DNA from 2 places in the Cobetia sp. 4B genome. Region 1 is predicted to be linked to the other one. Evidence: riboswitches for the same ligand, from Rfam matches in the RefSeq annotation. Region 1 holds a riboswitch; the other holds the start of a gene.
The links. Region 1 has a riboswitch for thiamine pyrophosphate ahead of thiC (phosphomethylpyrimidine synthase ThiC). Riboswitches for the same ligand answer to the same signal wherever they lie in the genome.

Region 1 (4,913 bases):
CGTCACCACTTTCTCAAGGTGACTGTCGGCACCTCCCCTGCTTTTCCCCTGCTCCTGTTCCGGTACTGGCCACGCTTGCGCCAGAGACCTGTCGCCCCATCACGGGTCGTCAGCACGCTCACCGAGGGATGCGTCATGCCTAGTTTCAACGACCTGACCAGTGCCTGCGCCGAGGAATGGCGTGACTATCTCGAGCACGACTTCGTTCGCCAGCTGGGCGAAGGTCGTCTGCCGGAGGAGTCCTTCCGCCATTACCTGCAGCAGGACTACCTGTTCCTGATCCACTTCGCGCGCGCCTGGGCGCTGGCCGCCTACAAGAGCCGCACCCTCGCGGAGCTGCGTCAGGCCACCGCCAGTCTGGACACCATCCTCAATACCGAGCTCGATCTACATATCGGCTACTGCAGCGAGTGGGGCATCAGCGAGGATGACCTGAGCGAGCTGCCGGAATCCCGCGCCACCCTGGCCTATACCCGTTACGTGCTCGATTGCGGCCAGCGCGGCGACCTGCTCGATCTGCACGTGGCGCTCGCGCCCTGCCTGATCGGCTACGGCGAGATCGCCGAGTGGCTGCTCGATCAGGACACCACCGAGATCGAGAACAACCCGTACGCGGACTGGATCGCGATGTACTCAAGCGATGACTTCAAGGAAGCCGTCGAAGCCGAACGTGAATGGCTGGATGCGCGACTCTCGGAGGTCTCGGAGCGCCGACTGGGTGAACTGGTCGATGTCTTCCGGGACGCCACGCGACTCGAGATCGACTTCTGGCAGATGGGCCTCGATCGCGCTTGAGGCATCACAGACTGACGTCCCGGCGCTCGCCATGAGCCGCTCGGGATGACGCCATCCCCATGGATGGCACGACTGACAGGCCAACAGAGCCTGGATGCGAGAACGCTCCCCGGGGCAAGCCTGACGCTTCGGGCAACACCCTCTCGCATTGAAATCTGAACACGCTTGACGGGGTGCCGGTGGAACCGGCTGAGATCCTGCATGCATGCTTCGCCGCCCTGACGCGCGAGCTTGCCAGCAAGGGGTCCCGTGGAACCTGAACCGGTTAGGACCGGCGTAGGAATCAAGCTGATGGCCAGCCGCTGCGCGCGGCCGCCTCGCTCCCGGGCCACCTGCTGGCAAGGAGTCGGCGACGACCATCCTCTCCCTGCGCACGGTCTTCCCATGATGACGTCAGCCGTGACGTCGCCCTTTGAGGAGACCTGCATGAGCACTGCCCCGACGACACAAGACCCGCAAGCCACCAACGCCGCCGAGTCACCGCTCGCCTCGCAGCCTGAGGCTGCCCCCAAGGCACGCGCGCGTGCCGGTCGCAAGGATGGCAGCCGCCATCTCGCCAGCGAAGCACAGGTCGACGCTGCCGCCATCGCGCCGCTGAGCGGCTCGCGCAAGATCTATATCGAAGGCTCCCGCCCGGACATCCGCGTGCCCATGCGCGAGATCGGCTGCTCGCCGACCCAGACCTCCAGCGGTCTGGAAGAGAACCCGCCGATCGTCGTCTACGATACCTCCGGCCCCTACACCGATCCGGCGGTCGAGATCGACATCCGCCGGGGTCTGGCGCCGCTGCGCGAGCAGTGGATCGAGGAGCGCGGTGATACCGAACAGCTCAATCAGCTGAGCAGTGAATATGGCCGCGTGCGCCAGGCCGACCTGCGCCTGTCGTCCCTGCGCTTCGAGCTGGACCACCGCCCGCGTCGTGCCCTGCCGGGCAAGAATGTCACCCAGCTGCACTATGCGCGCCAGGGCATCATCACGCCGGAGATGGAATACATCGCGATTCGCGAGAATCAGCGTCGTATCGCGCTGCGTGAGGAATATCAGGGCAGCGAATCCGTCGAGAGCATTCTGGGCCATCAGCACCCGGGCCACAGCTTCGGCGCCAACCTGCCCGACGAGATCACCGCCGAATTCGTGCGTGAGGAAGTCGCACGCGGCCGCGCCATCATTCCCGCCAACATCAATCACCCGGAAAGCGAGCCGATGATCATCGGCCGCAACTTCCTGGTGAAGGTCAACGGCAACCTGGGCAACTCGGCGGTCACCTCCTCCATCGAGGAAGAGGTCGACAAGATGACCTGGGCGATCCGCTGGGGTTCCGACACCGTGATGGATCTCTCGACCGGCGCCAACATCCACGAGACCCGTGAATGGATTCTGCGCAACTCTCCCGTGCCCATCGGCACGGTGCCGATCTATCAGGCGCTGGAGAAGGTCGATGGCGTGGCCGAGAACCTCGATTGGGAGATCTTCCGCGACACGCTGATCGAGCAGGCCGAGCAAGGCGTCGACTATTTCACCATCCACGCCGGCGTCCTGCTGCGCTATGTGCCGCTGACCGCCAGCCGCGTGACCGGCATCGTCTCGCGCGGCGGCTCGATCATGGCCAAGTGGTGTCTGGCGCATCACGAGGAAAGCTTCCTATATCGTCACTTCGAGGACATCTGCGAGATCTGCAAGGCCTACGACATCAGCCTGTCACTGGGCGATGGCCTGCGCCCGGGCTCGGTGGCCGATGCCAATGACGCCGCCCAGTTCGGTGAGCTCGAGACGCTCGGCGAGCTGACCAAAATCGCCTGGCAGCACGATGTCCAGGTCATGATCGAAGGCCCGGGTCACGTGCCGATGCACCTGATCAAGGAGAACATGGACAAGCAGCTCAGCGAGTGTGACGAGGCGCCCTTCTACACCCTTGGCCCGCTGACCACCGACATCGCCCCGGGCTACGATCACATCACCTCCGGCATCGGTGCCGCGATGATCGGCTGGTTCGGCTGCGCCATGCTCTGCTACGTGACCCCCAAGGAGCACCTGGGCCTGCCCAACAAGGACGACGTCAAGACCGGCATCATCACCTACAAGATCGCCGCGCATGCCGCCGATCTGGCCAAGGGCCACCCGGGCGCGCAACGCCGTGACAATGCGCTCTCCAAGGCGCGCTTCGAGTTCCGCTGGGAAGACCAGTTCAATCTGGGCCTGGACCCGGACACCGCGCGCAGCTTCCACGACGAGACGCTGCCCAAGGACTCGGCCAAGGTCGCCCACTTCTGCTCCATGTGCGGGCCGAAGTTCTGCTCGATGAAGATCACCCAGGAAGTGCGCGATTACGCCAATGAGCATGGTCTGACCGGCGATGCCGACAGCGTGATGGCCGGCATGCAGGAGCAGGCCGACAAGTTCAAGCGTGAAGGCAGCCAGCTCTATCAGGAGGTCTAGGCAATCGCCTGACGCACAGGAAGGCTGACTTTCTAAGCCACAAAAAACGCCCCGACCAGTGATGGTCGGGGCGTTTTCGTCACATCCTGCCAAACGCTCATGACACCTCATGAGCGTGACAGAAGGCTCACGTGCGGCTGGTGACTTCCAGCAGGTGATAACCGAACTGGGTCTTCACCGGGCCCTGAACCGTGTTGATCGGGGCGCTGAACACGACTTCGTCGAATTCCTTGACCATCATGCCCGGGCCGAAGGCGCCCAGGTCGCCGCCACTGCGGCCGGACGGGCAGGAGGAGTGCTCGCGAGCGGCATCAGCGAAATCGCGGCCGTTCTCGATTTCGGTCTTGAGAGCTGCACACTGTTCTTCGCTGGAAACGAGAATATGACGCGCTGTGGCCTGTGCCATGTCTATCACCTGTCACTGATCGAATAAATGCCGTCGGCAATCACCGGCGGCGTGGCAGGTCATTGTGGCCCAAGGCAGCGCTCGCCGCTAGCGTCCTGCACAGACCCGGCGCTGATACTGGATGGCATCGAGATCATTGCTGCCGAGCAGTGCCGCCGTGGCAGCGTTGCATTCCGCCTCGGCCAAGTCATCGGCAGCGGAGGTTTCCGCCCACTGGATGTTGCCGACACTGGGCCGGTAACTGACCGCGGCATTGCATGCCATGCGCCGCGTACTGTGGTAACGCTGCGAAGGCAGAGTCGGAGGGTTGCTGGTCATTTCCCGGCACGTCGAGGCAAACATCTCGCTGGCTGCCTGACTGCAACGGGTATGGGCCATGGCATTCTGGCGCGTGTTGGCACACACCGAGTCATTGAGAACACGCCAATGCAGGGTATCGAAATCGATCATCTGCCCTTGATAGCGGGTCTCGACATGCTCGCGCTGAAGCCCTGCTGTCGTCGTCAGATGCGAGGCGACACCCTCACCGAATTGCCCACTCAAGCCCGAGACCGCATCCATTAACGCTGCCAATGCCGCACTGACAGAATTCATCACACACTCCTTGTGTTGATGCCTCCCGGCATACGCCGCCGGGGAGCCTTGCTCGATCATCCATGACCGTCACTTGCGGTGACATGACCTGATAGCGCCGCCTCATGTCGAGACTGATAACGCCGACTGACAGCGCCGGCGCACTCCCTGCGACATTACCCGTACACCGGCATCATTGCCTTAACGCTCAAGGGGATGATGCCAACGCTTCCCTCTCCAGCAACGAGTAATCAGATTCAGTACCCCAGACACGCGAACGCCCACCCGGAAGACCGGATGGGCGTTGGGGACGCTCGCCTGAGAGCGTCGGCAGCAGTCGCTTACTTGGCGACTTTCTGCATGGCCTCGGAGGCGGACTTGGCGTTGCTTTCTGCCAGTTCCTGCCCTTTCTTGGCGTATTCCTGGTTCAGCTCGACCACTTTCTGGGTGTCGTTCTGCAGCTTCTCGCCCAGAGTCTTGACGGTTTCCTGCTGCTCCTTGACGAAGTTCTTCAGACCTTCGCTGTCCTTGATCTCGAGCATGGAACGCGCCTGGGTCAGGGAAGCATCAGCATAGGACTTGGTCAGTTCCATCTGTGCGCCGATCAGCTTCTCGCTGTAATCGATGCTCAGGGCGCTGAACGCACGCAGCGGAGACAGGAACATATCGTCGAACTGCTGAGCGGACTTCTCGAAGTTGGCAT
Region 2 (4,913 bases), 1.8 Mb from region 1:
TGATCCAGGCGGTGGCCTCGCCGACGGCGGCGAGGAAGCCGGCGTACTGGGCCTGCTTGCGCTCGTAGCTGTCGCTGTTGGCGACGAAGATCAGCTCGTCATAGGTCGGCACGCCTTCTTCCTCGATGTAGAAGGCGCGGCCCTTGACGCCTTCCTGGGCCATCTGGGCCAGCTCGAAGTTGCGGAAGGCGCCGGTGACGGCATCGACCTTGCGCGTCAGCAGTGACGGCGTCAGCGAGAAGTTGACGTTGGTCAGCGTGATGTCATCCAGCGTCAGGCCGCTGTGCTGCAGCATGGTGGAGAGCAGCACTTCCTCGACACCGCCGACCGAGTAGCCGACCCGCTTGCCCTTGAGGTCGGCGATCGACTGGATGTCGCTGTCGGCGCGCACCACCACCACATTCAGCGGCGTGGCGACCAGGGTGCCGATACGCACCAGTGGCAGACCCTGATCGATCTGCAGGTGCAGCTGCGGCTGATAGCTGATGGCGATGTCGACGCGCTCGGCGGCGGCCAGCTTGGGCGGCACGCTCGGGTCGGCGGGAGCGATCAGCTCGACATCAAGGCCGTGCTTCTTGAACAGGCCCAGCTCCTGCGCCAGCACCAGCGGGGCGTGGCCGGGGTTGGTGTACCAGTCGAGCATGACCTTGAACTGCGTCAGCGGCTTCTCGGCGGTGGCAGCGTCCTTGGTAGCGTCATTGGCGGCGCCCTTTGAGTCAGCATCAGCGCTCTGTTCGTCGCTGGCGGCTGGCGGGGCATCCGCGGCCGGTTCAGCACCGTTCTTCGCCTGTTCGGCGGCGCCGGCGGTCGCTTCCACGGCTTCCTGGCTTGCCACCGGCGCGGAGGCGGCCGAGTCGCCGTTCACTCCGACCTCGGCCTGCTGAGCGACGATTTCCGGCGCTGACTGGGTGCTGGTGGCGGCTTCTGCCTCGGCGGCGTGGGCCGACATGGCGGTGGCTGGCAGGCTGCTCAGGCACAGCGTGGTCAGCAGGGTGGCGAAGGCGGTGGACAGCAGCGAGGCACGTGGTGAACGTGTCGGCTGCGCTTTGCGCCGTGGCGCCGATGACGAAAGAGACATGGCGGAGTTCCTTGTGATCACAGGGTAGTGGTGCTGCCGTTCGTGGGCGGCAGTCGTCAGGCTCATGCAATTTGTGTCGAGCGTCGTTGCGTCTTTCGGTTACGCGATCTTGCGGTCTTGCGGTAGTTACTCGAAGCCCCGGCGTGTCAGCTCAGGCGTGTCAGCCGGTCGCGGTGCCAGGGCATCAGGGCGCGCAGCAGCGCATCCAGCGAGAAATAGAGCAGCAGGGAGAAGGCGACCAGCACCAGCAGGGCGGCGAACATCAGGTCGATTTCCATGCGCGCGTTGGCGTTGAGCATCAGATAGCCCAGCCCCTGACTGGCACCGGCCCATTCCCCGATGACGGCGCCGATGGGGGCGGCGGTCGCGGCCATGCGTATGCCGGAGGCCAGTGCCGGCAGCGCGGCGGGCAGCTGGATGTGGATCAGTCGGCGCCATGGGCTGGCACCCAGGGTATGGGCAAGATCCAGCCAGCCCTGCTGGGTCTGACGCAGGCCGTCGTAGCCGGTGGAGGCGACCGGGAAATAGATGATCAGCGTCGCCATCACCACCTTGGACAGCATGTCATAGCCGAGCCACAGCACCAGCAGCGGCGCGATCGCGAATAGCGGTATCACCTGACTGATCAGCAGCATCGGCAGCAGCGTGCGGCGCAGGCGGGGAATGAAGGCCAGCGCCAGCGCGGTGGCAAGGCCGAGCAGAATGCCCAGCACCAGCCCGGCCAGTATCTCGCTGATGGTGACGCCAGCGTGATGGGCCAGCAGCGGCGCCTTCTCGATCAGCACCTCGAGCACGGCCTGCGGCGTGGGCAGAATGTAGGGCGGTACGGCGGTAACGGCAATGATCAGCTGCCAAAGCCCCAGCAGGAGCAGCGCGCTGATGACGAGGTGACGCATGGCGTGCAGACGTTTCATGCGGCCTCCTCGCTATCACGCAGGCGGGCGATCAGTTGTGCCTGCGCCGCTGGCAGGGCCGGGTCATCCAGCGGCACCGGGCGTGCGGCGCCAAGCCCCGGCAGGCGTTCCAGCTCGGCGCCGTGGCCCGGGAGGCTCGAGGGGCGCAGCACCAGCAGTTGATCGGCGAGGCGCAATGCCTCCAGCGGGTCATGGGTCACCATTAGGACGGTGCGGCCCTTGAGCAGGCGGCTGGCCAGATCATGCAGCTCCAGACGGGTAATGGCATCCACCGCCGAGAACGGCTCGTCCATCATCACGACCGGCGCCTGCTGGTAGAGCGTGCGGGCGAGGGCGACGCGCTGGCGCTGACCGCCGGAGAGGGCGTCCGGCCAGGCCTGCTCACGGCCCTCAAGCCCGACCGCGGCCAGCAGCTCATGGGCAAGCTTGCGATTGCGCGGCCGTCGGCGCAGGTCATCGCCCAGCCACAGGTTGTCGATGACGCGCCGCCACGGCAGCAGCAGGTCCTGCTGCGCCATCCAGGCCACGCGGTCGGTCAGCGGCTGACCGTCATCGGTGGCGAGGTCGAGCTGGTGGAGATCTGACATTTCCAGGCCGGCCAGCAGGCGCAGCAGCGAACTCTTGCCGCAGCCGGAGCGTCCCAGCAGTGCCGTCCAGCTACCGGCTTCCAGACGCGCGGAGATATCGCGGAACAGCGTGTGGCCGGCGTAATCGATTCGTGCGTTGTTGAGGGTGAGTCCCAGCGACACAGGCAATTCCGTGGTCAGGCGGCGTGCCGGCAGGAGGAAGCAGGTGACGCGCCGTGCAGGGCACGCGTCGGGGATTCCCTCCGCCGGTATCAACCGGATCAGGTTCCAGGGGTTGTCGCGCGACGTATCGCTGCGGCTCTCAGCCCATCCTCGGGCACCCCCATCCAGGTCGACAGTGTAACGTCACTCTCTTGCCGGTGTCTTGTCCGACGCGGGTCAGGGGCGGGGGGCGGGTCCGGTGAGCAGGGCAGAGGTGGGCAGGGCAGAGGTGGCGTGCGAAACGGACTATGCCGATGTGCCACGCCTTGGGTATGCTGAGGTTTACTGTAACAAGACGTGTAGCCCTAGGAGATCATCATGCCCGACACACCGGATCTCTCGACCTGTTCCAGTTATCCCGTTCCCCCACGGCGGCCGAGTACGGCTGAGGCCGTGGGCGAGCCGCGTCCCGTGCCCAGGGGCTGGCCCGAGGAGTCACTGACCCGACGGCTCTCGACCTATCTGGGTCAACCGCTCGAGCCGCTGGCACTCGCCTGGCCGGATAGCGCCAACTGGCTATGGCGCCAGCGTGGCGGCACGCCCGGCCTCATCAAGCTGGCGCGCACCGGCCCAGACCATGACCCCTTCTGGCGCGCCATGCGCGGGGTCTTCGGTGCCGATCGCTGGGCGACGCCGGAGGGCCTGACGCGACTGGCGGGCGCCTTGCCCGCGCGCCTGCCGATTCCGCCACTGCCCCTGACCTTTCTGGGGCGCCTCGATGGCGCGCCCATCTGGCATCTGCCGTGGTCCAGCGGGCAGCCGAGTGATCTCAGCATTACCTTCTGTGAGCTGCTCGGCGACCAGCTCGGTCGCCTGCATCAGGACACGGTGTCGGGCTTCGGCCAGCCGCTGGCGCAGCCGATGCCGCTGTTGCACTGGAATACCCGCGTCACGCGCTTTCTCGCCCATCACCCGCGTCGCGCGGAGCTTGGCACGCTGCTCAAGCGCACCTTCCCGGCACCGACTCGCGCGGTGTGGTGTCTGCCGGACATGCGCGCCGATCAATATCTGTGCGCCGCCACTGGCTGGGTATGGAGCGATTGGGAGGCGCTGGTGTGGGCCCCGATCGAGTTCGACTGGGCGCTGGTGGAGTTGCTGCTGGAAACGCCGGAGCAGCGTCAGGCCTTCATGAAGGGCTATTCGCGCCATGGGCGCATGATCGATCTCGATGGCCAGCGTGAGCTGTGTCGTGCGCTGTTGTGGGCGATGGAGGCCTTCGGTCCGCGGTCTTATGCTGAGCTTGCGGCAGCCCCTGCCTGGGTCTCGCCGCGCAGCCTGGCGTGAAATCCGCGTGCTGCACGCTGCAAGTACATGAAAGGTGTGAAATTTCTCTGCAGCCCCATCGCTGACATGGAATACTGTGGGTGAGTCGTCGTGGACGTCACTCGAGATCTGATGTAGGGCTTGGCGGGGGAGCACTCGTGGTAGAGAACCTGAATTATTATTTCTTGCTGGCAGGCACGCTGATCGCCTTGAGCGTGTTGGCCAGCCGCGTCTCGGCGCGTCTTGGCATGCCGCTGCTACTGCTGTTCCTCGGCCTTGGCATGCTGGCGGGTGAAGATGGCGTGCTGGGTATCCAGTTCGATGACGCCTCGTCCGCTTACATGATCGGTAATCTGGCGCTGGCGCTCATCCTGCTCGATGGCGGCCTGCGCACGCGGCTGTCCACGTTTCGTGCCGGCCTGAAACCGGCACTGGTGCTGGCCACCGTCGGGGTCTTCATGACCAGCGGCCTGGTGGGCCTTCTGGCCATGTGGCTGTTTGATCTCACCCTGATCGAAGGCCTGCTGGTCGGGGCCATCGTCGGCTCCACCGATGCCGCGGCGGTCTTCTCGCTGCTGGGCGGTCAGGGCGTTCACCTCAATGAGCGTGTCGGTGCGACGCTGGAAATCGAGTCCGGCACCAACGACCCGATGGCGATCTTCCTGACCATCACGCTGGCCGAGATTCTGACCGGTCAGCTCTCCGGCGTCGCGTCGGGCATCATGAGCTTCCTGCTGCAGTTCGGTGTCGGCGCCGCCATGGGGATCGCCGGCGGCTGGCTGATCGCCCGTCTGATGCGCTATCTGGACCTCGCGCCCGGCCTCTATTCGCTGCTGGCGCTGGCGCTGGGCCTGAGCCTCTTCGCCACCA

Region 2: linked by a shared signal. The riboswitch ahead of H2O77_RS06245 (ABC transporter ATP-binding protein) and the one ahead of thiC (phosphomethylpyrimidine synthase ThiC) in region 1 are both predicted to bind thiamine pyrophosphate.

The regions. Positions count from the first base shown of each region.
Region 1 covers NZ_CP059843.1:3,265,805-3,270,717, forward strand. Annotated here, with positions in the region: gene tenA (thiaminase II) at 136-795, shown strand; TPP riboswitch at 955-1,095, shown strand; gene thiC (phosphomethylpyrimidine synthase ThiC) at 1,222-3,231, shown strand; gene H2O77_RS13525 (peptidylprolyl isomerase) at 3,359-3,637, opposite strand; gene H2O77_RS13530 (hypothetical protein) at 3,725-4,231, opposite strand; gene H2O77_RS13535 (phasin family protein) at 4,552-4,913, opposite strand, start outside.
Region 2 covers NZ_CP059843.1:1,453,920-1,458,832, forward strand. Annotated here, with positions in the region: gene H2O77_RS06235 (ABC transporter substrate-binding protein) at 1-1,078, opposite strand, end outside; gene H2O77_RS06240 (ABC transporter permease) at 1,225-1,992, opposite strand; gene H2O77_RS06245 (ABC transporter ATP-binding protein) at 1,989-2,741, opposite strand; TPP riboswitch at 2,800-2,913, opposite strand; gene H2O77_RS06250 (hypothetical protein) at 3,099-4,064, shown strand; gene H2O77_RS06255 (potassium/proton antiporter) at 4,202-4,913, shown strand, end outside.